2 regions of the Glutamicibacter sp. GQ173 genome follow, and region 2 is predicted to be linked to the other one. Evidence: predicted binding sites of a transcription regulator. Region 2 holds the regulator's gene; the other holds the start of a gene.
What was found. Region 2 encodes HrcA, which represses chaperone genes, less so after heat shock. Its sites were predicted from a motif close to TTNGCACTCGNNNNNNNCGAGTGCNAA; they were not measured.
Positions count from the first base shown of each region.

Region 1: the regulator HrcA is predicted to act here: its motif matches at 2,230-2,256, upstream of groL (chaperonin GroEL).

Region 1 covers NZ_JCAXDT010000007.1:237,756-255,907, forward strand. Annotated here, with positions in the region: gene AC6CHO_RS12925 (DUF4031 domain-containing protein) at 1-268, shown strand, start outside; gene groL (chaperonin GroEL) at 359-1,996, opposite strand; gene AC6CHO_RS12935 (LytR C-terminal domain-containing protein) at 2,292-2,903, opposite strand; gene AC6CHO_RS12940 (DUF3263 domain-containing protein) at 2,946-3,236, opposite strand; gene AC6CHO_RS12945 (uracil-DNA glycosylase) at 3,393-4,166, shown strand; gene AC6CHO_RS12950 (threonine/serine exporter family protein) at 4,163-5,800, opposite strand; gene AC6CHO_RS12955 (Atu2307/SP_0267 family LLM class monooxygenase) at 6,035-7,081, shown strand; tRNA gene AC6CHO_RS12960 (tRNA-Val) at 7,148-7,221, opposite strand; gene AC6CHO_RS12965 (GNAT family N-acetyltransferase) at 7,635-8,252, shown strand; gene AC6CHO_RS12970 (hypothetical protein) at 8,256-9,182, opposite strand; gene AC6CHO_RS12975 (HsdM family class I SAM-dependent methyltransferase) at 9,185-10,834, opposite strand; gene AC6CHO_RS12980 (DUF808 domain-containing protein) at 10,941-11,891, opposite strand; tRNA gene AC6CHO_RS12985 (tRNA-Thr) at 12,092-12,168, opposite strand; gene AC6CHO_RS12990 (DsbA family protein) at 12,339-13,205, opposite strand; gene AC6CHO_RS12995 (alpha,alpha-trehalose-phosphate synthase (UDP-forming)) at 13,608-15,071, shown strand; gene otsB (trehalose-phosphatase) at 15,178-15,891, shown strand; gene AC6CHO_RS13005 (ABC transporter ATP-binding protein) at 15,957-17,024, shown strand; rRNA gene rrf (5S ribosomal RNA) at 17,143-17,259, opposite strand; gene AC6CHO_RS13015 (IclR family transcriptional regulator) at 17,486-18,152, opposite strand, start outside.
Region 2 covers NZ_JCAXDT010000002.1:211,534-220,610, forward strand. Annotated here, with positions in the region: gene AC6CHO_RS04925 (PhoH family protein) at 1-1,000, opposite strand, end outside; gene AC6CHO_RS04930 (GerMN domain-containing protein) at 1,312-2,223, shown strand; gene AC6CHO_RS04935 (16S rRNA (uracil(1498)-N(3))-methyltransferase) at 2,309-3,082, opposite strand; gene dnaJ (molecular chaperone DnaJ) at 3,085-4,212, opposite strand; gene hrcA (heat-inducible transcriptional repressor HrcA) at 4,279-5,292, opposite strand; gene AC6CHO_RS04950 (DUF3097 domain-containing protein) at 5,421-6,293, shown strand; gene AC6CHO_RS04955 (DUF4870 domain-containing protein) at 6,384-6,785, shown strand; gene hemW (radical SAM family heme chaperone HemW) at 6,801-8,030, opposite strand; gene lepA (translation elongation factor 4) at 8,031-9,077, opposite strand, start outside.

The DNA.
Region 1 (18,152 bases), on a different contig from region 2:
GGACCGCCTGGGACGGATCTTGTGCGATGCGGATCTGGAAGTATTGGCCCGCCCCGAACCGGCCTATCAACGTTATGCCCATGCGATCTATCAAGAGTATGCCCACCTTCCCCGCCACGTTTTGGCTGAAGGACGCAGCAAGATACTCTCGGCCCTGCTGGCCAAGGTCTCGATTTACGCTACGGCAGCTGGACGCGAACGGTGGGAATCGGCTGCGCGAACCAACTTGGGTCGAGAGCTGGAACATCTGCAGAGCTGGATGCCCTAGCCCGTATTCGCCGCGTTAACTGCTGATGGCCTGGTACCCGAAGGTACCAGGCCATCAGCGCAGGTGATGCACTAGATCAGCATGGAGGGCTTAGAAGCCGCCCATTCCGCCCATGCCGCCCATGTCATCGCCACCGGCTGGGGCAGCGCCAGCAGGAGCTGGCTTCTCTGCAACAACAGCTTCGGTGGTCAAGAACAGGCCAGCGATCGAAGCTGCGTTCTGCAGTGCCGAACGGGTCACCTTCACTGGGTCATTCACGCCAGCTTCCAGCAGGTCAACGTACTGACCGGTGGCAGCGTTCAGGCCGTGGCCAGCAGGCAGGCCCTTGACCTTGTCGGCGACAACGCCTGGCTCCATGCCAGCGTTCAGTGCGATCTGCTTCAGTGGAGCTTCGATGCCAACGCGAACGATGTTCGCGCCGGTTGCTTCGTCGCCTTCCAGCTCAAGCTTTGCGAATGCAGCAGCGCCAGCCTGGATCAGTGCAACGCCACCACCGGCGACGATGCCTTCTTCAACGGCTGCCTTGGCGTTGCGCACGGCATCTTCGATGCGGTGCTTGCGCTCTTTGAGCTCCACCTCGGTAGCAGCGCCGGCCTTCAGCACAGCGACACCGCCAGAGAGCTTTGCGTGGCGCTCCTGCAGCTTCTCGCGGTCGTAGTCCGAGTCGGTATTCTTGATCTCGGCTGCGATCTGGGCCTTGCGGCCGTCGATCGCGTCGGCTTCGCCGCCGCCTTCAACGATGGTGGTCTCGTCCTTGGTGATAACGACCTTGCGGGCGGTACCCAGAACTTCGAGGCCAACGTTGTCCAGGGACAGGCCGATTTCCTCGGAAACAACCTGGCCACCGGTCAGGATGGCGATGTCGGTCAGCATGGCCTTGCGGCGGTCGCCGAAGCCCGGAGCCTTGACGGCAACGGACTTGAACAGGCCACGGATCTTGTTCAGGATCAGGGTGGCCAGGGCTTCGCCCTCGACGTCTTCGGCGATGATCAGCAGCGACTTGTTCGACTGCATGACCTTCTCCAGCAAGGTAACCATGTCCTTGACCGAGGAGATCTTCGAGTTGACGATCAGGATGTATGGGTCTTCCAGGACGGTTTCCTGGCGCTCTGCGTCGGTGACGAAGTAAGCGGAGATGTAGCCCTTGTCGAAGCGCATGCCCTCGGCCAGCTCCAGCTCCAGGCCGAAGGTGTTGGACTCTTCAACGGTGATAACGCCCTGCTCGCCGACCTTGTCGAGAGCTTCAGCGATCAGGCCACCGATTTCCTTGTCGCCAGCGGAGATCGAAGCGGTAGCAGCGATCTGCTCCTTGGATTCGATCTTCTTCGCTGCGGCGAACAGTTCTGCGGTGACGGCTTCTACAGCCTTGTCGATACCGCGGCGCAGTGCGATCGGGTCGGCACCTGCAGCAACGTTGCGCAGGCCTTCCTTGACCAGTGCCTGTGCGAGCACGGTAGCGGTGGTGGTACCGTCGCCAGCGACGTCGTCAGTCTTCTTGGCAACTTCCTTGACCAGCTCGGCGCCGATCTTCTCGTAAGGATCTTCGAGGTCGATCTCCTTAGCGATGGACACGCCGTCGTTGGTGATAGTAGGAGCGCCCCACTTCTTCTCCAGAACAACGTTGCGGCCGCGTGGGCCCAAGGTCACCTTTACCGCGTCAGCAAGGGTGTTCAGTCCGCGCTCGAGTCCGCGGCGTGCTTCCTCGTCAAATGCAATCATCTTGGCCATAGTGGCTTTCGGTCCTTTCGGGACGATTTTGCGAAAATGCAACCGACAGACAGCGCCCGCGACGGACGAGTGGACCGGTGCGGCATCGGGCCGGCAACCGTTTCAGCTCTCGCTATCTGAGGTATTTTCCACGCTCCGTCCGCCGTGGCGCTAACTGGTGCGTTCACGTTCCGCAGGGAACGCAAAAACCGACCGGCGTTAGCAGTCGCAGCGTAAGAGTGCTAATACAAATATTGGCACTCTCGCATGGCGAGTGCAAGCCGGTCGGCTCTGAGCGAAGGGAATTATGAACGAATTATTCGTTCAGCCCCAGCGGGTCATCGGTGCCCAGCACGATGGTGACCCGATCGGGAATGTTATTGGTCTGCAAAACTTCGTCAATATTAAGGACTTCAGCAGCTTTTTCCGCGGTGGTGCGGTAGGCCTCTGACATGTAGTACACAGCGGAAACATCCGCCGGCTTGCTCCAGTTATCGGCGACGATGTTGGTGAACCCGGCTTCTGCCATGGCCTCTTCGCCAGCACCCGCGACGCCTGCAACATTTGCGCCGTTGTACACGCCGATCTTCTGGCCAAAGAGCACGTCTGCTTCATCGATGGTGCTGGATGGCGATGCGGATTCGCTGGGTGAAGCCTCCTGCGAACTATCGGCAGACTCCCCGCCGTCTTGGGACTGCAAGCTCTCATCGCTCGAAGGGCCCGCGAGGCTGTCTTTGAGCTGGGGGCCAAAGATGAAGGATGCTACACCGATGACCAGGACGATCACGGCCGTCAGCACTACCCACAGCAATTTGCCACCGGTTGACTTTGAGGCCGCGGACTGCGCCCATCCGTGCGCATGGTGTGAACCGACACGGGTGTTGAACTCCGGAACGCGATCAAATTCGTCACGCGGGTAGTTGGTCATTCTTGTCCTTGCTCGAGGTCTGACTGGTCACGGCAGGCTGGGTTATCGTCCCGAGCCGACCTTACCGCCCACACGACGTTTTGTTGAACGTGTTCTGCGCAGTCGCTTAACCAGCATCGGGTCGTAGGCCATCGCCGCATCCGTCTCAATCAGCTGGTTCAGCAGCTGATAGTAATTGGTTGGAGACATGGAGAACTGCTTGGTAATCGCTTGTTCCTTGGCTCCGGCATACTTCCACCACAATTTTTCCAAGCTCAGGATCTGTTGCGAACGTTCGTCGAGTTCCGAGTCTGGGTTCATCACAAAATCCACCAACAACTCTTTCTCAGCCATCCGTTCTCACCTCTGTCCTCGGCTCAGTTTTTGCGCATTTCATTCATGCATGTACTCCACCACTGGTAGACATACCACCGACATTCTAACCAATCTCTTTAGCTATCGCCGTGTGGCCTGGCACAGGCACGCCAGAAAAACGGAACAATAGCGTCTATGGATGAAATGCAAGAACCCCTGTTCGAGGCTCCTGGGCCACCGCCGGCACCCGTGTATGAACCAGCAGAATTCCCGTTCTTCCACGGCGCGCAATCCATGGCCGACCACGGATTTATTGCTCAAGATTGGGTTCCAGCGCTCAGCAAGCAAGATGAAAATCTTCGCCAGCTTGCCCTCGAATTAACCGAACGTTCATCACAAGGCGAAACATTGCTCCCCGATCCCGAGGTGATGTTCCGCGCACTATCTTTGCCTTTAGCTGAGGTCAAGGTCCTGATCATCGGCCAAGACCCCTACCCGACACCGGGGCATCCCAACGGTTTGGCCTTTGCGGCCAACAAGCATGTCCGCCCATTGCCACGCTCGTTGAATAACATCTACAAGGAGCTCGAAGCCGACTTGGGGATCACCCCAGCGTCGCATCCTGATCTGAGTGCCTGGCAGCAACGCGGGGTACTGCTGCTCAACCAGGTGCTTTCGGTCACCGCAGGCCAGGCCGGTTCACATCAAAAGATCGGGTGGGAACCAATCATCGCGGCCCTGCTGTCCGCTCTGAACGAGCGTTCCGCGCCCCCGGTCGCCATTCTCTGGGGCAATCATGCACAGAAGTTCTCGCCTGCCCTGGGGAATCTGCCGCAATTGCGCAGCGCCCATCCATCGCCGCTCTCGGCTTCGAGGGGCTTTTTCGGCTCAAAACCCTTTTCAGAAGCCAATCGGCTCCTGTCCGCACAGGGACAAGAGCCGATTGACTGGACTTTGCCGCTCGCCTAGCGGCGGCGGATGCGTCGCCGTTCGCGCCGGGCGTTAGAAGTGAGCGGGCGGCAAAGGGTTTCACCGAAGACGACTCCTCCGGCGATGGAGAGCATGATGGCCATCGCGTTAAACATCTCGACGAGACCTGTAGCCATGTCATCGACGTTGATCACGATGCCGTACATCGCCCGGAAGATCATGAGGCCTGGAAGCAGGAACATGACCGCCGGTGCTGCCAGAACTAGCTGCGGCGTGCGCAATTTGTCTGACGCGAAGCGAGCCGCAAAACCGACGACCGTGGCGACAAGTGCTGGAACCGCACGGTCGCCCAGGCCCATGTTCTCGGCGAGCAGCTGCACGAGGTAGCCGCCCACCGCAATGCCAGCGGTAGGCAGCAGCAAGCGGAGCGCACTTTGCTCCGTAATGGCACCGGCCACAATGGCGACAGCAACCAGCACGACCAAGAGCCATGCGGGGTACTCGGTAGTCACGATCTGGTGTACATCGACTTCCCCGCCGCCGAGCACATCGGAGACCACCAATGCCGCGGCAATGCCGCTCAAGATCGCGCCGTAGGTCAGGCTGGCGGAGAACAAGCGCCCCACCGCAGTCACCGGGAAACCGTTGATCGCATCTTGCAGCGCCGAGACAAACCGCCCCGAAGGCAGCAAGAGCAGGATACCGCCGGAAACCACCAGCGCCGGATCCAACGGGGCATGCAACTGATGCCCAATCAATGCGATGCCGGTGATGACCATCGTCGATGCGGCAATAGTGAAGAATTCGGGGACCCGCCAGCGCGAGCCGTATCGGCCAATCTGGGTGACTAGGCTGGAGGAGAACATGGCCACCAGCGCGCCGGCCCATGAGCCGCCAATGAAAAGCACAAATGCCGCTGCGAACAGGGCACGCCCGCAAGCGACAATCCACCGGGGAAAGGGCTTTGGCCGGCGCGTAATTTCTTTCAGGCGCTTGGCCGAAGCGCTGCGCGACACGCCGCCCGCGATGATGTCCGAGACCAGCTCATGCACCAGGACGAGCCCTGCGTAGTTGGAGGTATAGGAACGGACCACGCGCAATACCGAATAGCTTTCGGCATCAGGCGGGCTGTAGTTCAAGTGCAAGGACTGGTTGGTAATGTCCACGTCCAAATGGCTCAAACCCAGCGCTGCGGTCACCGCGATGATGCTGGTTTCCACTTCCAACGCGCCAGCGCCATAGCGGATCAGGGTCTCCCCCAAGTCCAAGGCGAATTCCATGGTGCGACGCGATGAAGCGTCCTGCTGGTCGTTGACCTTGGGATTGGCGTAAGGGGTTCCCTGCAGACGCTCGACAATGTTCAGCGCCTGGGTTGGCGGGGTGTCCGAGATCCACATTTTTGCCAGCAGCCGGCGCGCCACCGGGTTGGCGCGCGTTGGCATCAGGGTGATGCCTTCATCGGTGGTGTGGACCTGGCCGGTGCGCCACTCGATATCCGAGGCGTCGGCAGCGGCCACGTTGGCGCTGACTGCCGTGTTCAGCGGGAGCTCAGAAGCAGTGGGCGGCTCTTCTAGCGGTACTTCCGGATGAAAGCCCATGTTGATTTCACTGGTGGAAATACGAGGTAGTGCACCGGCCGATGGCGCTGGATCTTCGCCGATCTGTGGTGGCACAGCACCATGCTCTTCGTCAGATCGATGCGCCACTAATTTTGCCCCCTCAGCCAATGCTTTCCCATGCAATTTACGATACAACCCATGGGCAATAAGTTCGCGTGAACGTGCGTAAGTCACTAGGTAGCGCCGAACACATTTCCCGGCAATTCCTGCCTGCGGAATATCGCCGGCTCGATTGTGGTTGCAAGTATTTGAACTTAGATGCTTTTGCATACATATCGGAGGTCATTGATGAGCAGCAAACTTCTCTTGCCGGAGATCGGCGCCGAAACCTTTGGCGACATCAGCGAGGACGCTCAGGGCGATCCTCTGACCCATGCGCAGGTGATTCGCAACGTCATCGCCCAGGGCCAGGCGGCCGAAGCAGCGAATCTGGACTTCTTTGGCGTCGGCGAACACCATCGCGATGATTATGCCGTATCCGCCCCGGAGATCGTGTTGGCTGCATTGGCCAGCACCACCAAGCAGATCAAGTTGGGCACCGCCGTGACGGTCCTTTCCAGCGATGATCCGGTCAGGGTGTACCAGCGCTTTGCAACCCTCGACGCCATTTCCCAGGGGCGCACCGAAATCGTGGCCGGGCGCGGATCTTTTATTGAATCTTTCCCGTTGTTCGGCTTCGAGCTTGATGACTATGAAGAGCTCTACGAGGAGAAGCTGGATCTCTTGGCCAGATTGCGCCATGGAAATCCGGTGGTCTGGCACGGGAAGCACCGCTCCGCACTGCGCAACCAGCAGGTTTATCCCCTGCTGGAGAACCAGCCGCTGACCACTTGGGTGGGCGTCGGTGGCAGCCCGCAGTCTGTTGTTCGCGCCGCGCGCCACGGGCTTCCGCTGTTCCTGGCCATCATCGGGGGCCAGCCCTCGGGCTTTGAAGGACTGGTGCATTTGTACCAACGTTCCCTCAAGGAATTCGGGCACGATGAACAACCGGTGGCCGCGCACTTCCACGGGTTGGTGGCCGGCAGCGACGAGGAAGCGCTGGAAACCCTCTGGCCTCATTACCAGCGGACCATGAACCGGCTGGGCGCCGAGCGCGGATGGCCGCCAGCGAGCAAGATGCGATTGCAGGCCGCCATGGGGCCGGAGGGGGCAATGATGGCCGGCAGCGCGCAAACCGTAGCCTCGAAGCTCGCCTCGGCCACCAGGAAACTCGGGCTATCCCGCGCTGACATCAAGTACTCAGCCGGATCATTGCCGCATGAGGCCATGATGAACAGCATTAGGCTGCTGGGCGAAGAAGTGAAGCCCCGCGTCCACGAATTGCTCGGGGCCTAGAGCCCGCTTTGCATGGCGAAGCTCCATGAACGCAAAAATGCCACCATCTCTGGTGGCATTTTTTCGTGGATCTTACTGGACTCGAACCAGCGACCTTTCGCGTGTGAGGCGAACGCTCTAACCAACTGAGCTAAAGATCCATACTTGCGCTTTGACCGCAGGGCCAAGCACCTAAATGATCTTAGCTGGTGATAACTCGCGCACCAAATCGGCAGCCGGCTTCAAGCGGCAGGCCGCACCGCGGCAGACGCGCTCAGACCCAAGCGCACGGTGATCTTTCAGCCTCCGGATATGCCACATGATCAGCCCGGAAAAACCGCGTCAAATAGTTTATTTTCATGTCACCTAAAAGTAGCTGTTTCCACTTGTCAAAACGGGACTTTAGACTCCATAATTTTTCTAGCTCATCGAGCTCAAACTGGACCCTACAAGGAAGTTGCCGGAAGCCGCCGGCATCGGTCCCCTCAAGGCCAACGAAACCGCACGGCAGGTCAGACCTGGTCGCGCAAAAGCCTCATTTTTCGTTCGTTCTTTTTCTCTAGGACCGTACCCAGTGTTTGAAAACTTGAACTTTTCCTTGTCACCGCTCTGCGTTCTGCCAGAGCAGCGTGAAGAATTGGCACAGCTCTACCCTGTCATCGACCAGCGCTGGCACCAGAAATTCGACCGGCTCAGCCTGCTGGTCACGGTGCGCGACCGTGGCACGCTCGTGGCTGCCGGGTTGGTTCACGACTCGATCGTCGCACCCACCGACTCGATGAACGCCGTGGAGCTGGGCTGCATGGCTGTGCGCCCCGAGTACCGCCGGTTGGGCATCCGCCAGCATGTGACCTCATTGCGCCTGGAGCACGCAGTGCGCTCGGGCAAAACGCCCATCATCGTGATCGATGCGCAAAATCCTGCTTCCTGGGCCTTTTACGAACGCTCCGAGCTGTGGGACCGCGAACGCAGCTTCGAACAGGATGGCCGGCTGAAGTTCATCTACCGTGCTACCCAGGCCGCGTGGGAGTGGGTGGAGAACTTGCCGCAGGCCTCGGAAGACTGCGTGGAGATCATCGCGCCGCCAGCCGCGATTCCTGCGCCATGTTTTGCCGCGGCTGGAACAATCGGGCCATCATTGGGCATTCAGCTGCCCTGCGGCGACCAGATGCCGGCACTTGGAATGATCTAGGGCCTAGAAGAGGGCGTCCTGCTGCTCGTCGGCCCATTCATGACCGGGCAGCGGCGCCACTTCACCGGCTCGGCGAGCGCGGGCCGCTTCGTGGAGGTCGATGGGGGTGACTTTAAGGACGGTGTCGACCATGGCATTAAGGAACTGCGCCGTGGCGATGTCCTGGGGCACCGGAGGGTGCACGCACCTGACTTCCGGGTTATCCGAGTCGTCGTCCCAGTCGACCAGCAGCAGGCCGGTCGCGGTATAGCCAAACCCATCGCCGAAGTCCCGCAGCTTGCGGATCATGTCCACGGTGCGGCGGAAGGCCGCCGGTTCCGATTCAAGGATGGTGGCGCGTTGCACGAAGAAGAACCCGACCGCTGCCAGCGGATACCGCGCGCGAAGATTCGCTGCGTCTCCATAGGCTTCTTCATAGCGGTTGGCGAGGTTCTTGCCGAACGATGACGTCATGGCCTTGGTGCTCAGCAGCAGCTCGGGGCCGGTGGACCAATGGGTCATCACCACATCGGTCTGTTTCATGTAGGCGCGGCCCAGGATCCTCGCATCGGTGCTCCCCGCCTTTCCGGCCATGATCGACTCGTGGACCTCGTCGGCCAATCGCTCGGGCAATCGGCGCAACAGGTCCAAGATGTCGCTGGAGAGCACCCGCGGCGCCTCGGGCCGCGGCCAGACAAGGTCTGCGTCAAATCCGGCACGACGCAGTTCGTGGGCCAGCCAGGCGTCCACGCCTTGGGCAAAGCGCCCGGATCGGGTGACGGCCTTATTGCGCACCGGAATGCTCAACAGCCGTTCCAGCACGGAATAGGACGGGTTGAATTCTTCGGTGACCGCGCCGTTGCTCAGCCACGGCGAGTCTTTGGCCGCTGACATCAAAGTGGTATCAAATTCCGCAAAGGCCAGGGTTTTCTCAACCACAGGATTAGCCACGTTTATCCCTTCACCGCTTTGCTTCGCGCCTTGCGGCGATCGAGCATGTTCCTGCGTGCTGCGCGCAGGGTTTCCACCGCTGCCTGATCCAGCTCGAGCATTTGTTCCAGAACGATCCGGTCTACCGCTTCGGTGGCTTCTTGCTTATGCCCGGCCGCCAGCATTTCGCGCACCTGCGGCTTGATGGCGTGCAGTTCCTGTGCAAAGCGCTGCACCATGGCGATGGAAGGCACCGGAAGCACATCGGCCTCGCGCGGTTCAAGCTTGAGGATCCCGCCGCCATAGGATCGCCCGACCATTTCGGCGCCCAGCATGGTCAGCGTGTTCAGCGAGGCCAAGGGCAATAGGCCGCGGCCCAGCTCGCGCACGTCCGCGCCGAGGTAAACGCCGTGGATCGAGTTGATGTGGTGCACGCCGGCTTCGTTAGCTGTAAGCCTCGGCGTATCAGCGTTCATATAGGTCATGAACAGATCCGGCACCGAAAGCACCGGCACCCGCCACCACGGCGAGCGCACCTTGCACTTGTAGGCCTGGTCCACGTTGGACAGCTCGCCGCTGGCCACAAGATGTTCTCCCGCGGCGCTCGGTTCGCCCGAGGGCCTGAACAGATAGGCCGCTGCTCCGTGATCCCGCAGCTGTTCCCACCCGGCCTGGTCAAGCTCCAGTCCGCGAAGGTGCCTGGAGCCAGGCGGTGAAATGCGAATCAGGTCCGCTTCTGGCAATCCGAGCTCATGGATCTCATCGCTGCTGAAGGTGAACCACTTGTTATTGCCGGTGACCGCGCCGAGCGAGGTTTCGCCCCAGGACTTGAGTGGGGCGAAATGGCCCTGGGCGCTGGCGGCGGCGAGAATGCCCTGGGCTTCGAGCCCGACCAGCGAACCGGTCCAGCGATCCGCGGCACGCTGCGGTTCGTGGCGGGTGCCGGATCCCAACTGGGCCAGGTCCTGGGTATTGCGGAATTGATGCAGCTGGAAATGGCCGCTGGGGCCCTGCTGGTAGCCCTCGGCCAGCAGCAGCACCACCTCTTCCTGGGCGTCGGCAAAGAGCCGTTCTTCAAAGACTGCCAGGTGGACGGTGGCAAAGCGCTCGAGCAGCATCGCCCGCACCACGCCGGCGTAGTTGACGAACATCAGTTCCGCGGGCAGCACCAGGGCCATCCGCCCGCCCGGAGCCAGGAAGCTGGTCGCGTGAACCACGAAGGCCGCCCAGATGCTGGCCAGCTCGTTCAGTTCCACCCCGGCTGCTTTGGCCGCCAGCCGCGAACGCTGGCGATCCGCTCCCCGGTGCAGCTGGTAGCGCACATAGGGAGGGTTGCCGATCACCACGTCCATGTCCGCGGTGCCGTCGATATCAAAAAAGTTCGCTTGTTCAATCCGCGCGTTGATTCCCTGGGCGGCCAGTCGCTTGCGGGCCTGGGCCACGGTGGGCTCGTGCAATTCGTAGCCCAGCAGCTGCACACCGCCCTGTCGCTCCCCCAGCTCGCGATGCACGGCTTCAAGGAATTGAGCGTCACCGCACGAGGGTTCCAGGACGCTCGCGGCCTGGCCATCAAGGGCCCATTGCGCCATGAAGGCGGCGACGGGTTCCGGGGTGAAATAGGCTCCGCGCGCATGACGGGCAGCAGCCTGCTCTTTTTGTTCTTTACTCAACACGCATCGATCTTTCCATGGCGGCCAGACAGTTTGGCTGGACGCGGATGACCGCGCCTGGGGCGGCAACTTATCCATTGTACGCGGGGTGCCGGCCCGGGCTTGGGCCTTAGTGGGCGGCCTCGACCTTGCCCTTGTTCCGCAGCTTTTGAATCCCCAGGACGATCACCGTAATGATCGCGCCCATGATGAATCCGGCCACGCAGGAGAATGCGGTGTTGACGCACCATCCCAGCACCGCGCCTGCTGAACCGGTTGCGTGATGCACCAGCTCTTCGACATGGTGCACAAAGCCGTACGGGGCGTGCCAGCCAAGTTCGTCCATGCCCACCAGCAACAGGTGGCCACCGACCCACAGCATCGCAACCACGCCGACCTTGCTGAGCACGGACATGATGATCGGCATGGCTTTGACCAGGCCGCGGCCAATTTTTTGCGATAGCTTGCGCGGCTTCGCGGCCATGTGCAGGCCGATATCGTCCATCTTCACGATCAGTGCCACCGCGCCGTAAACCACCACGGTCATCATGACGGCAACAACAACCAGGATCAGCGCACGGGTAAGGAACGGTTCGTGGGCTACCTCGTTGAGCGAAATCACCAGGATTTCCGCCGAGAGCACCAAGTCGGTGCGCACCGCTGAGTTGATGATGGACTTTTCATCACGCTCCTTGCCTGCTTCGCCGGCGCCGTGATGCTTGATCCATCCGAAGGCTTCAAGAAGTTTTTCCGCACCCTCGAAGACCAGGTAGGCGCCACCGAGCATCAGGATCGGGGTCAGCGCCCATGGGGCGAAGTAGGACAGCAGCAGGGCGACTGGCAGGATGAAGACCAGCTTGTTGCGGATGGAGCCCACCGCGATTTTCCAGATGATCGGCAGTTCCCTTTTGGGCGAAATGCCTTCCACGTACTGCGGCGTTACCGCAGCATCGTCGACCACCACGCCCATGGCCTTGGTGCTCGCCTTGGCGGCGCCCAGTGCTATGTCGTCAAGGGATGCCGCAGTCACTTTCACCAGGGCAGCTACGTCGTCCAAAAGTGCTACAAGGCCTCCGGCCATGGTCGGCTCCTCCAAATGGTGATGAACATCGGGCCGATCCGCCCTGGCTCAAGGATTGTGGTCTCGCTAGGAATTCTACCGGTGCGGTGCTCATCCGGTTTGCAGGCACGGCTTCAGCACCATGATGCTGGTGGCAGAAATGAAAGAAACCGCGTCATGGGAGATCATGAACACGGTTCTCATCTGGGCTACGTCCAGTGTGGAGCCCCCTACCGGATTCGAACCGGTGACCTTCAGTTTACAAGACAGACGCTCTGGCCAGCTGAGCTAAGGGGGCGTACCGGATAAGAATATCTGAAAACACCGCTGGTCTGCGAATCGGCAGGGGTTGCGGGCAAGACAAAGGGGAAGAAAACCACGGATGGCTTTCTTCCCCTTTGTCTTGGTGCGAGATCAATAAGAAATTTTACCGGATCGCGCCTCGTTGTCTAGGGCTAGGCTTTGGACTTACTTGTTTGCCTTGATCGCTTCTTCAACCTTGGTCGGGAAGTCATCGGTGCCCAAAACGAGTTCCTTGCCCTGGATGAAGATCGAAGGGGTTCCCTTCACGCCATCGTACTGGCCTGCGGTGGTCGCATACTGGACGAATGGGCGGAACTTGTCGCCTTCGATGCAGTCGCTGACGGATTCGCTGGCTCCATTGTCCACTGCCATCTGGGCCAGTTCAGCGTTCTTCATTTCGCCTTCTGGGTAGTGGCCCCACAGTGCCTTCACGAACTTCATGTAGGCAGCTGGGCTCTCATCGGCGACGCAAGCAAGAGCGTTGGCGCCACGCGAGGAGAAGTTGGTTGGCGAACCACCATCGAGGTACCCAACGTTGCGGTACTCGACGTTAACGTCGCCATTGGCCAGCCATTTTTCGATCTGGTCGCCGTAGGTGGCTTCGAAGTCGGCGCAGTGCACGCAATTGGCATCCACGTACATGGTGATGTTGATTGGCTCGCCCTTCTTGGCGACAATCAGGTCACGCGGCTCAGGAGCAGCCAGGGGCTCTTCGGGAGCGGTCAGCTTCGTAACGTCTACCTGGTCGGTAGTTTTCTCAGCAACCGAGTCAGCGGAAGTTACCATGATGCCGCCGGCAGCCGTCGCGCCCTGAGGAGTGGCACCGCTGTCTTCAATCTTCGCATTGTTGTTTCGGACGATCAGCGTAACTACCAGTGCGATAACAATAATGACGGCGACAAGAACGCCAAGCTTCACGAAAAGTGACTTGCGTTTTTGAGCGGCTTCTTGGCTGGCTCGTAGCTGGGCAGCTTTTTCGCGAGCGCTCGCGTTGCGCTGCGCCTTAGTTGGGCGCGGATTATTCGTAGACATAAATTTGGTGGTTCCTCAGTCAGCAGCGAACAGTCATCTGTGTCAAGCTTAGCCAACTCTTTGCGCAAATATCCCGGAAAACCCCAGATTGCCCACCCTTCACAGGACACGCATATCTTGTGCATACAGCGCCCAAAGCGAGACCCAGGCCTGTACTTGATCATTCAACCAAGTCATGAGCGCAAGGCATCCGATTCGGACCAGGGCCCGCTGTGACGCACCACTTAGCGTGCCGCACCTCACATGGCAAGAGAAAAAATTCAGTATGATTTCAATAGGAGCGGCTTTTCACCAAGGCCTTCCGCAAAGCGCAACAGAAAAAATCGAATACAAAGTCATTCACTCAGAACCGACGAATCCGCACCCCGCCGGTGCACAGTTTGATCAAACCAGGAGGTTTAAGTGGGTACCCCAGCACCAAGCCAAAATACCGAGCAATCTTACGATTTGGTAGTCGTAGCCAACAGGCTGCCCGTTGACCGGATCACGAATCCCGACGGGACACAAGGCTTCCGGCGTTCTCCCGGTGGCCTGGTGACTGCTCTGGCGCCGATCATGGCAGCTTCGGACGGTGCTTGGGTTGGATGGCATGGTGGTATTAACGAAGAATTGGAGAGCTTCGACAAGGATGACATCCATCTGGTCCCAGTGCCGCTGAGCGAAGACGATCTGGAGCTGTACTACGAAGGATTCTCGAACTCCACCTTGTGGCCGCTCTATCACGATGTGATCGTGCCCCCGGAATACCACCGCACATGGTGGGACCGCTACAAGAAGATCAATCAGCGATTTGCCGACGCGGTGCTGAAAATTGCCGCCCCGAATGCCACCGTATGGGTCCATGACTACCAGCTGCAGCTCGTGCCCCAGATGATCCGCTTGGCGCGGCCGGATCTGAAAATCGGCTTTTTCCTCCACATCCCGTTCCCGGCAGCCAGTCTCTTCTCGCAGCTGCCGTGGCGTACCCAGATCCTGCAAGGCCTGGCAGGCGCCGATCTTGTTGGTTTCCAGCGCGAAGCTGATGCCTCCAACTTCCTTCGCTGCCTGCGCCGCTTTACCGACTACTCCACCAAGGGCGACGTCGCCACTCCCCCTGCTGCCAATCAAATGCAGAATCTCTGCCGGGCCAAGGCCCACCCGATCTCCATTGATACCGAACAGATCGCAAAGCTCTCCCGCGACCCGCAGATCATTGCCCGCGCCGCGCAGATTCGCAATGAGCTGGGCAATCCAAAAACCGTGATTCTCGGTGTGGATCGCCTCGACTACACCAAGGGCATTCGCCACCGGCTCAAGGCCTACGGCGAGTTGCTTGCAGACGAGCAACTGCGCGCCGGCGATGTGTGCCTGATCCAGGTGGCCAGCCCGAGCCGTGAAAACGTCGATACGTACATGGAGCTGCGCGACCAGGTCGAACTGATGGTTGGGCAAATTACCGGACAGCACGACACCCTGAGCCACACCACCTTGCGCTATCTGCACCAGTCCTACCCGCTGCGCGAGATGATTTCCCTCTACCTGGCAGCCGATGTTTTGCTGGTGACCGCGCTGCGTGATGGCATGAACCTGGTCGCCAAGGAATTTGTCGCAGCACATCAGGATGGCCGTGGTGTACTGGTGCTTTCCGAATACACGGGCGCCGCTGACCAGCTGACCCAAGCCGTACTGGTGAACCCGCACGACATCGACGGCATGAAGGACAAGATCATCCAGGCCGTCAATATGAACGAGGCTGAGCAAGAGAAGCGGATGCGACGGATGAACCGGCATCTGAAGGTGAACACCGTGGCCCGCTGGTCTGAGGTATTCCTCGCGGAACTTGCTGAGATCAGCGCCGCTTCCTCGACAGATGCCATCGTCCGCTAGCCCGGCACCAGGATCCGCACACTCACGATGGGATACAAACGTGTCTGACCTCGACCCAGAACTGCACGCCGCGCTGAGCAGGTTTGCAGCTCATCAGAATATTCTTGTGGCTTTGGACTTTGACGGGACAATGTCGCCAATCGTCGACCGCCCCGAAGACGCCCGGCCTCTTCCGGAGTCGGCTGAGGTTTTTGAAACGCTCAGGCAACTGCCTGGCGTTTTTGCCGCTTTGGTTTCCGGCCGCAATTTAGCGTCCCTGGCGCAGGTTTATCCCGAGCCTCTGCCGGAAATCTGCATTGGCTCGCACGGTGCTGAGCGCCTGCTGCCAGATCCTTTCCAAGGGCAATGGATCGAAAAGCCGCTGAGCTGCGAACAGCAGAATCTGCTGGCTCGCATCACCAGGGAACTCGAGGCCGTGGCCGATTCCTACGAGGATGTCAGCCTGGAATACAAGCCTTCGGCGACCGTGCTGCATGTACGCCGTGCAGCACCCGCTGCCGCCGACGCCGCGCTCGGCGGGGCCAAGGCCGCTTTGAACGCTATGGGCGGTGCCAAGCTCCTCGAGGGCAAGGCGGTCCTTGAGGCCTCGGTGCATCAAGGAGACAAGGGCGAGAGCTTAACGTGGCTTAAAGATTTATTACAGGTTGATGCGGTGCTTTTCATCGGTGATGATGTCACCGACGAAAACGGATTTAAAGTATTGGAACCCAAGGATCTTGGGATAAAAGTAGGATCAGGGCCGACTTTGGCCACTCATCATATAGCTTCTCCGCAACAGTTGCCAGAGCTTTTGCAAATTCTGGTTTCCATGCGAGACTAAAGTGTCCTATTTCACTTTCACTATGGATCGTCGGGCACGTACCTGCCCGTGAAAGGATTGTCATCATGGCAACTGTGACCTTTGATAAGGCCACCCGTATCTACCCAGGCGCTCTCGTGCCTTCCGTGGATGCAATCGACCTGGAAATCCAAGACGGAGAATTCCTCGTGCTCGTGGGCCCGTCGGGTTGTGGCAAGTCCACCACCCTGCGCATGCTCGCAGGCTTGGAAGAGGTCGATTCCGGTCGCATCCTCATTGGCGACAAGGACGTGACCAACGTTCCGCCAAAGGATCGCGACATCGCAATGGTCTTCCAGAACTACGCGCTGTACCCTCATATGACCGTTGCCGAGAACATGGGCTTCGCGTTGAAGATTGCAGGCGTTGACAAGGAAGAGCGCAACCGCCGCGTTCTGGAAGCAGCCAAGCTGCTCGACTTGGAGCAGTACCTGAACCGCAAGCCGAAGGCTCTCTCCGGCGGCCAGCGCCAGCGTGTGGCCATGGGCCGCGCAATTGTCCGTTCGCCCCAGGTCTTCTTGATGGATGAGCCGCTGTCCAACTTGGACGCAAAGCTGCGTGTGCAGACTCGTACCCAGATCGCTTCGTTGACTCGCCGTCTTGGCGTCACCACCGTATACGTGACTCACGACCAGGTTGAGGCATTGACCATGGGCGATCGCGTTGCGGTGCTCAAGGATGGCGAACTGCAGCAGGTCGGTACTCCCCGCGAGCTCTATGACCGTCCGCGCAACGTCTTCGTTGCCGGCTTCATCGGCTCCCCGGCCATGAACCTGGTCAAGCTGGAATCTGCTCATGGGCAGGTGGCCTTCGGCTCTACCCTGATCCAGGCTCCGGGCGCCCAGGGTGGAACCACGCTGGGCTTCCGCCCGGAAGACATCGAGATCGTGGGTGCCGGCGAGGGCGTAGAGATCGTCGTTGACGTAGTCGAAGAACTCGGCGCCGACGCGTACATCTACGGTTCTGCTGAGCTTGCTGGCGAAACCCAGATGGTTGTGGTTCGCGTTGATGGCCGCACGCCACCTGCACGAGGCCAGAAGCTGAATATTGCTCCTCGCCTGCAGCACGTGCATCTGTTTGATACAGAGAGCGGCCTGCGGCTAAGCGAAGCCTAAACCACGCGAAGCCGAGGGCCAGAAGAGCTGTCTTTTCTGGCCCTCGGCTTTTTCGCATTAACGCGCCGGTTAAACATCGAAGGCCCCGAACTTTCGTTCGGGGCCTTCGGCAAATTATGCCCGGCGATGACCTACTCTCCCACACCCTCCCGAGTGCAGTACCATCGGCGCTGTGGGTCTTAGCTTCCGGGTTCGGTATGGGACCGGGCGTTTCCCCCACGCTATGATCGCCGTAACTCTATACCTCATGGCTGACCATGGGAAAACTACGGTGTCATCCGCGATTGCGACAACTCCATAACTATATCAGGCCTGCCGGCAGGGTGCCAATCCAGGGGCAAGTCCATAGGGTGTCCTTCGGCACACGCCGGCGCATGTTCACCACCCGTGTAGCGGCCTCCCGCTTTCGGCAAGCTGGCGGTTCCCCTCGGCATCCACGGTGCCCGACGGCTTTGCCCGGGCTAGAGGGCGCCTGGTAGGAGGCGCGAGTCCAGTTGCGCAGAAAGCTCTTCGGCCGCTGAGCACACCGCGGCACCGAGGGCCGCTACCGCCTGCTCGCCCATCCGGAAGCTCGGTCCTGCAATGCTCAGGGCCGCGATGATCCTGCCCTGCGCATTGCGCACGGGGGCACCGATCACCGTCGCGTCGGGGTCCTCGACGGCCACCATCACCACATAGCCCGGATCCGGGACCCGCCCCTCCAGGACTTCTCCGGTCACCGATCCGCCCATGGGAACCGTTCGCCCCTCCCAGCCATCGAATCCGACATACCGGATGGGCAGCGAGCTTTGCACCTCGCGCAAGAAGGTGCAGGTGTTGGCCGGGCTGGGCACTGCCAGATAGCTGGACTCCGAGGTCTGCTCCGTCAACAGGCCCATAATCGGCCCGGAAGCGTCGATCAGGTCCTCGACGCTGGTCTGGTCATTGACCACCCGGGACTGGACGAAACGCTGCCCGAGGGAATATTGCCCATCACTGGCCCGGGAGACGTAGCCCCAGTGCTCGAGAACGCGCAGCATCCGCGATGTGGTGCTGGTGGGCAGGTTGCTGGCACGGGCAATGTCGCTAAGGCCCAGCGGTCCGCGGTCGACGACGAGCGTCAATACCTCCAGGGCCCGATGCACTGTT
Region 2 (9,077 bases):
CTTTGCGTCGTGTATCGTCCCAGCGGTCATAGGCGGACACGATGTCAGCGATCAGGCGATGGCGGACCACATCTGATGCGTCGAGCCGGCAGACGGCGATGTCATCGATCCCTTCAAGCACGTCGCTGGCCATGCGCAGCCCGGAGGTTGCGTTGTTGGGAAGATCGACCTGGGTGATATCGCCGGTCACGACCATCTTCGAGCCGAAGCCCAAACGGGTCAGGAACATCTTCATCTGCTCGCTGGTGGTGTTCTGCGCTTCGTCGAGAATGACGAAGGCATCGTTCAGGGTGCGCCCGCGCATATATGCCAGGGGCGCTACCTCGATGGTTCCCGCTTCAAGCAGCTGCGGAATGGTCTCAGGATTAACCATGTCGTGCAGCGCATCGTAGAGCGGACGCAGGTACGGGTCGATTTTTTCCGTTAGCGAGCCGGGCAGGAAGCCCAGCTTCTCCCCCGCTTCAACTGCAGGCCGAGTCAGGATAATCCGGTTGACCTGCTTGTCCTGCAAGGCGGCGACTGCCATGGCCATGGCCAAGAAGGTCTTGCCAGTGCCTGCAGGCCCGATGCCGAAGGTAATGGTCGACTCTTCGATGGCATCGACGTAGCTTTTCTGGTTAACCGTCTTGGGGCGAATGGAACGGCCGCGGCCAGAGAGGATCTTCAGCCCCAGAACATCGGTGGGCGCGTCGGGGTTCCCGGCGCTGAGCATCTTGATGATCTGCTCGATGGTCTCCGCGCTCATGCGTGAACCGCGCATCGCCAGCGATCGTGCTTCTTCGGCCACCCGCTGCGCCTTGCGGACCTGTTGCGGGTTTCCTGCCAGCACAAGGGCTTGGCCATTAGGCCGGAAACTCACCTGCGGGTAGGCGCCGGAGAGGATTCGCAAGAGCTCATCATTCGGGCCCAAGGTAGCAATCATGAGTTCAGCTGTATCAAAACTAATGGTGAGCGATGCGGACTCCGAGTCCGCTTGCGTTTTATTCTGTTCAACCTGCATGCAGTGCTTGGTGCCCCTTTGGTGAGCTTGATGGTGGTGTTGCTTTATCCTTGGTTCCATTCTATCCAGTCATCGGGTTTTCCGGTGGAAATTCAGGCCTGAGCGTAAGAGCAGAACCTGAAAGTAGTCTTAAATGAATCTATTTCCAGCAGGTCGCGAAGATATAGATTTGGTTACGGATTAGCAAGTGGGGCCGATTTCGGGCAGATCGCGGCAACTCGTATGGCAAGCTATGACAGCGGCTCCAAAATGTTTTGCGAGCCCAAAACCGAAAAAGTTTCACGGATTGGTATGTAGTGCAGTCAAGGTTCTTGCAGAAAATTCCGCGCCGAATTGGCGTTGTCGGAATTGCTGCCGCCCTCGTGATCGCCGCTGGTTGCGGCCTAAGCAATCGCGAGAGCTCCTTTGAGATGCCTTACAGCGCAAACGCCGAGTCCTTGAACCTGCCTAGTGCCACCGACGCTGGTGAACAGATCGGCATGGCAACCAAGCTGCCGATCTACTGGCTGGAAAATACGGATACCGGAGTGTTCTTGTATCGCGAGTATCTGCCGGATAACCGCCACAATGAACCGGTCGGCGACGCCATCTGGACCTTGCTGACCGCAGAGCCTGCCGGACCGCATCGCTACACGCATCTGGGCGCATCCGACGAAATCGGCGTCTCGATGAGCAGCACCAACGTGATCACCTTGGATTTGCCCGCCAAGGTCTTCAGCGCACATCTCGATGAAGGCCTCTCGGAACGCTCGATCCAGCAGCTGGTCTTCACGGCAACGGCTGCAGCCTCTAGTTCCGGCCTTCTGGTGGGCCAATCTGCTCCGACGGTAAAAATCCTTGTTGATGGCCAGCCGAATGCTGAAGTTTTTGACGGGTATCGGCTGAAAGACGTTTATGAGCGCAACCCCAAGTTCATGGCGCCGATCTGGATCGTGGATCCGCAGTACGGAACTGTACTGGCAGAAGGCAAAGTGCGGATCAATGGACGAACGACCAAATTTGATATTGGAACTTTCTACTCCCTGCAGAAAAAAGACGCCGACGGCAAACTCACGGTGATCACCGCGCAGAAGCAGGTGATCCCCGGAAAAATTGAAAAAAATGGCGCGTTCAGCATCAGCGAGCGGCTCTCCCCCGGTTCCTACAGGCTCACTTTCTGGGGCATGGAAACCGAATCGGATGCAAAAGTCGGCGAAGTGACTTCGGTCTTCACGGTTAAATAACCGGCGCTCGAACCGCTTTATTTTTCGCAAGTAACCAAAAATTCGCGGGAACCTTTCACAAGGTGCCCGCGAATAGCCATACTAGTCAGATTTCTCCAAGCAAATGCCGGATCAATACCAGCGCTGCCGGTCCTGCAGTGGAAGCCCGCAATACGTGCTGGCCCAACAAGGCGGCATGCGCTCCAGCATCGGTGAATGACTTCAGCTCCGAATCGGAGATTCCCCCTTCGGGGCCGACGATCATCACAACCTTCTGCCCCTGCTCCGCCCCGGCAAGCCAGCCAGTGACATGCGCTGCCACCGGTTGCGTGGCCTGCTCGTGCAGCACCAGAACCAGTGCCCCAGCCTGGACATCCTCAGCAACAGCCTTCGCTAGTTCCTTGGAATGAGCCGGTGCCAAAACCTCGGGTTCGAAAGCGCGACGCGATTGCTTCTGGGCTGAGCGGACCTGGGCCCGCCATTTGGCCAGGGCCTTATCCGCCTTGGCAGCATTCCAGCGCACGATCGACCGGTCAGCTTGCCACGGGCGCACGGCAAGCACTCCAAGCTCCACCGCTGACTCGACGGCTTGCAAATCACGTTCGCCCTTGGACAGCGCCTGCACCAAGGTGACCGGATGGTCGCTGCCCGTTTCCTGGATGCATTCGAGCACCCTGGCGCGCAGCAGATCCTTGCCGGTGCCCAGCACTTCGACAGTAAGGCGAAGGCCCTGGCCGTCGAGCAAGTCCAGGTACTCACCTGCTGCGACTCGTTTGACTGTCGCCGCGTGATGGGCCTCAGGACCGGAGAGCTCCAAGGTTTCCCCCGGCACTGAGTTTCGTGCCAGTTCGGTGTCGATGACGAAGCTGTGGTTGCTCATGCTCAGCGCTGGTTCAGCTTGTCGCGCAGCCGGGAGAACATGCCGCCTGAATGCTCAACGCGTCCAGCGGTCATTTCCTCGCCACGCAGCTTGGCCAGCTGCTCGAGCAGATCGCGCTGTGCAGCGTCCAGCTTGGTCGGGGTCTCCACCTGAAGATGCACGATGATGTCGCCGCGCTTGCCACCACGAAGGCGTGGCACGCCCAGACCTGGCAAGGTGACGGTGTCGCCGTCTTGCGCACCGGCTTCCACATTGATCGGCTGTTCGCCGTCGAAGGTTTCCAGCTTGAGCTCGCAACCCAGTGCGGCTGCGGTCATCGGGAGGCTCATCTTGGCGTGCAGGTCGGTCTGCGCGCGTTCGAAGACCTTGTGGCGGCGCACGTCGACCTCGACAAACAGGTTGCCATTCGGTCCACCGCCGGGGCCTGCTTCGCCCTGGCCGCGCAGCTGGATGCGGGTGCCCGAATCGACACCTGCTGGAACATTCAGCGACTTCGAGACATGCTCGCGCACGCGTCCTTCGCCGTTGCACTCCAAGCAGGGGTCCGGAATGGTCGTGCCGAATCCTCGGCAGGCCGCACACGTCTCCACCGTCATCATCTGGCCGAGGAAGGAGCGGACCGGCCGCTGCACTTGTCCGGCGCCGTGGCAGATATCGCAGGTGACCGGGCTGGTGCCCTCACGGGTGCACGTGCCGTTGCAGGTCTTGCAGGTGACTGCGGTTTCCATTTCCAGCGGGTAGACGGTGCCCTTGACTGCGTCTTCCAAGTCGATCGTGATGGTGATCAGCGCGTCGCGGCCCGGCTGGGTACGGGATGACGGGCCCTGGGCCTGGCCGCCGCCGAAGAACTGCTCGAAGATGTCGCCGAACCCGCCGAAGCCCTGGCCGCCGCCGCCGCCAAAGCCTGGGTGGCCGTTGCCGTTCTCATCGCCAGTTGCATCGTAGTTCGAGCGCTTGGTCTGGTCGGAAAGAACCTCGTAAGCGCGGGTCACAAGCTTAAACTGCTCTGCGGCGTCCTCGCTTGGATTCACATCCGGGTGCAGTTTGCGTGCCAGCTTTCGGTAGGCACTCTTGATTTCCTGAGGGGTCGCGTCCTTGGCAACGCCCAGGGTCTCGTAATGCGAGCTCACGTTATTCGCCGTGTCCTTTCCTAAAAATGCAAAATTCAAAAAATGCTAAGCGTATCGCCAGCGTAGCTAGTGCGCCAAAATCTTTGACAGGTAGCGGGCTACTGCCCGCACCGAGGCCATCGATGTTGGATAGTTCATGCGGGTCGGGCCGAGCACGCCAAGCTTGTTGCGCACGTCGGCACCGTAGGTCGTGGCAATCACCGCGGCCTCCGAGAGCTGCCCGTAGTGATGCTCGGTGCCGATGGCCACCGCCACGCCGCGCGAGTCGGCCTCCAGCTCGGAGAAGAGCTTGAGCAGCACGACCTGTTCTTCGAGGGCTTCGAGCACCGGGGTGATGGTCAGCGGGAAGTCGCCTTCCACGCGGGCCAAGTTGGCTGTTCCAGACATGATGATGCGCTGGGTATTGGCTGCCTGGGCCATTTCTTCCAAGGCATGCAATACGCTGTCCACCAATGGCTCGGATTGCTGCTGCGGGTTCAGCCCGGCGCGGGTCAGCTTGCCGCTCAGATCGGCGAGCTGGACTCCCTCGAAACTATTGAGCAGCCACAGCTTCAGGTCGGCCAATTCGGCATCTGAGTACAAGCGCGCAACGGCCATCATGCGCTGGTCAACGGTGCCGTTGGAGGCAATCATGACCATCAGCACCTGGGAGCTGCCCAAGCTGAGCAGTTCGAGGTTCTTCAGCGACGCGGTGTCGTAGTGCGGCACTTGGATCATCGCCACCTGATTGGTCAGTCTGGCCAAGAGCCGGACAGTGCTCTTAAGCATCTCATCCAGGTCGGTGGAGTCATCCAGGATCTTGTTGATGGCATCGCGTTCGGCCCTGGACAGCGGCTTGAGCTCGCCAATCTCATCGACAAAACGGCGGTAGCCCTTTTCGGTCGGAATACGCCCCGATGAGGTGTGAGGGGCAGCGATCAGGCCCTCTTCTTCCAGCAAGGCCATGTCATTTCGGATCGTGGCCGCACTGACGCCAAGATTGTGCCGATCGAGCAGCGCCTTGGAACCAACCGGTTCACGCGACTGGACGTAGTCTTCCACGATGGCGCGCAAAACATCCAAACGCCGAAGCTCACTCACAACGCCACCTCCTTGGCATCCCTATCAGAAGGGTTTGGCACTCTAACCTGTCAAGTGCCAAGTCTAATACGTTCAGCGGTTGCTAGCATTGGATTTCGAGCGTATTCGATCACAGCGAAAGGCAGTACGTGGCTAATTACTCCTGGGGACCGCAAGATCTCAGTGCCCCGGCACAGAAAAAACTCCGCCAGGTACCCATCGAACGCGGCATGGTTCTGGAAGACGCCACCTCAGGCTGGGTTGGCGAAGTCATGCGTACCGAGAAGTCCGGCGGCATGCGCATCATCGTGCTGGAGGACCGCCATGGCAAGACGCGCTCGTTCCAGGCCGGTTTCGGATTCTATCTCGAAGGCGAACCCGTCGAGATGGTTGATCCGGTAGCCAAGGCCGCGCAGCCCAAGACCATGGTCTCGGCATCCGGCTCCCGGGCGGTCACCGGATTGAAGGCCCGTCAGGCACGTGCCAGCCGCATATGGGTGGAAGGCAAGCACGATGCGGAACTCGTGGAAAAGGTTTGGGGCCACGACCTGCGTGTTGAGGGGATCGTTGTTGAACCACTGCACGGTGTTGACGACTTGGCCGGAGCCATCCGCGATTTTGCCCCGTCCCCGGAACGCCGCCTTGGCATCCTCGTTGACCACCTCGTGGCCGGCACCAAAGAGGCCCATATTGCCGCCGAGGCCATGAAGGTCCCCGGCGCAGCACAGAACGTCCTGATTCTCGGGCACCCGTATATCGACGTTTGGCAAGCGATCAAGCCCGCGACGCTCGGAATCAAGGCCTGGCCTGTCATCCCCAAGGGCACCGACTGGAAAACCGGTGTGCTCCGCGCCTTTGGCTGGCCGCACGAAACTGCCGAGGATATCGGTATCGGATGGCAGCGGATCCTGTCCACGGTTTCGCATTATGGGCAGCTGGAACCACAGCTTTTGGGAAGAATAGAAGAATTGATCGATTTTCTGACCACCGAAGATTACGGTTTCCTAACAATTGACCAATAGCTGGACTTTAGCCCGGTAAACCAGCCTCTGCGTGAACCGAGCCAGCTATGATGGAGAAGAAAACCAGCCACAGCAAGACAAGGGAAAATAGTGACTTCACGCCAGACGCAGTCATCGGAGAATTCGCGCTTCGAAGGATCGCGAACCGCTGCGTTGCCGCTGACTCCAACCGAGGACCGGCAATGGTCGACCATGGCCCACTTCGGCGCCATTCTCGGCTGCATTCCGTCTGCCATTATTTTTGCGGTTTTTCGTGACCGAGGCGCATTCACCGCCCAGGAATCCAAGGAAGCCTTCAACTTCACTTTCCCGCTCACGATCCTGGCGATCGCGCTGAACGTATGCACGATCCTGCCCGGCATCGGCTGGCTCTTCTCCGTGCTTGCCGTGGCCCTGTGGGTCACGATGACAGTATCGGGCGCCCTTGCCGCCATTCAGGCCAACAAGGGACGCCCCTACCGCTACAAGTTCAATCTTCGCCTGATGAAGTAGCAGTTCTACCCAGGTCTAGAAATCGAGCAATTCTCGCACCACGAGGTCGGCTAGCAGCCGGCCTCGTTGCGTTAACACCAAGGTGCCAGCAAAAGCCGCCTTGGCATCAATCAGTTCATCAGCAATCAGCCCCGCGACCTTGGTGCGCCCGGTGGCATCGAGCTCACTGATTTGCATGCCGGAACTCAGGCGGGTCAACAGCATCGTTCGCTCCAGCTGGACAGCCTGGGCATCGGGGTACTCTCGGCCGTGTCCGGGTGAGATCCCTGCGTCAATGCGCTGCTGATACGCAGCTGGATGCTTCACATTCCACCAGCGCAGGCCGCCGACGTGCGAATGCGCGCCAGGTCCTGCACCCCACCAGTCGCCGCCCTTCCAGTACGCAATATTGTGCTGGCAAGCGTTGGCTGGAGTCTTGGCCCAATTGCTCACTTCGTACCAAGAGAAACCGGCGGCAGCGAACATCTCATCAGCCATCTGGTATTTCTCGGCATGGTCGTCATCGTCGATATTGGGAACCTCGCCACGGCGGATTTGCGCAGCAAGCTTGGTTCCCTCTTCGATGATCAGCGCATAGGCGGAAATATGGTCCGGCTCGTAGCTCAGCGCCGCTTCGATGCTCATGCGCCAATCTTCCAGGCTCTCCCCCGGAGTGCCGTAGATCAGATCGACACTGACATCAAGGCCGGCTTCGCGAGCCCATGCCACAGCCTGGGGTACCCGCTTGGGATCATGGGTTCGTTCTAGGACCTTGAGCACATGGGGCACAGCAGACTGCATCCCGAAGGAAACACGGGTGAATCCGCCGTCGGCCAGTTCTTGCAAGCTCTCGCGGGTCACCGAATCGGGGTTGGCCTCGGTGGTGATTTCCGCACCCGGCTTCAGGCCGAAGTCCCGGCGAATCTGACCGAGCACCGATACCAAGTCACCGGCGGGCAATAGCGTCGGAGTGCCGCCGCCAAAGAAGACGGTTTCAATTTCCCGGTGCGGCTGGCCCGAGCGGTCCATCACCTCGCGGGCAAAGCTGATTTCCTTGTTCACCGTGGCAGCATAGGTCGCCTGGCTCGAACCCGAACCCAGCTCGGTGGCGGTGTACGTGTTGAAATCGCAGTAGCCGCAGCGCACCGTGCAGAACGGAATATGGACATAAAAGGACATGGTCCGCCCCTGGGCCTCATGCGCGCATGAGGCCGGGAGCAGACCATCGGCCGGAGCCGGATCGCCGTCAGGCAGTACTGATGGCATTTACTTCTTTTTCGGCTCGTCGGTGGACAGGGCTGCGATGAAGGCTTCCTGCGGAACTTCCACGCGGCCAACCATCTTCATGCGCTTCTTGCCTTCCTTCTGCTTCTCCAGCAGCTTGCGCTTGCGGCTGATATCGCCGCCGTAGCATTTGGCAAGAACGTCCTTGCGGATTGCGCGGATGTTCTCGCGGGCAATGATGCGCGAACCGATTGCAGCCTGGATCGGCACCTCGAACTGCTGGCGGGGAATCAATTCGCGTAGCTTGCCGGTCATCATGGTGCCATAGGCGTAGGCCTTGTCCCGGTGGGTGATCGCGGAAAACGCATCCACCTGGTCGCCCTGCAACAAGATGTCGACCTTGACCAGGTCGGCAACCTGCTCGCCATCGGCCTTCCAGTCCAGCGAGGCGTAGCCGCGGGTCTTGGACTTGAGCTGGTCGAAGAAGTCGAACACGATTTCAGCCAACGGCAAGTGGTAGCGCATCTCCACGCGGTCCTCGGAAAGGTAGTCCATGCCTCGCATGGTGCCGCGCCGGGTCTGGCACAATTCCATGACCGCGCCGATGAATTCACTCGGAGCAAGAATGGTGGCGGCCACCATCGGCTCGTGCACTTCCAGGATCTTTCCGTCCGGGAACTCCGAAGGGTTGGTCACGGTGATCATCTGCTTGTCTTCGCCCATGACTTCGTACACCACGTTCGGCGCGGTGGAAATCAAATCCAGGTTGAACTCGGACTCCAGGCGCTGCCGGGTGATTTCCAGGTGCAATAGGCCCAAGAAGCCCACGCGGAAGCCGAAGCCCAGGGCGACAGACGTTTCCGGCTCGTAGGTCAGGGCGGCGTCGTTGAGCTGCAGCTTGTCCAGCGCGTCACGCAGTACCGGGTAATCGGTGCCGTCCATCGGGTACAGGCCCGAGAACACCATTGGCTTGGCTTCTTCGTAGCCGCCCAATGACTTGCTGGCAGGCTTCAGGTAGTTGGTGACGGTATCGCCCACCTTGGACTGGCGGACGTCCTTGACGCCGGTGATCAGATAGCCCACTTCGCC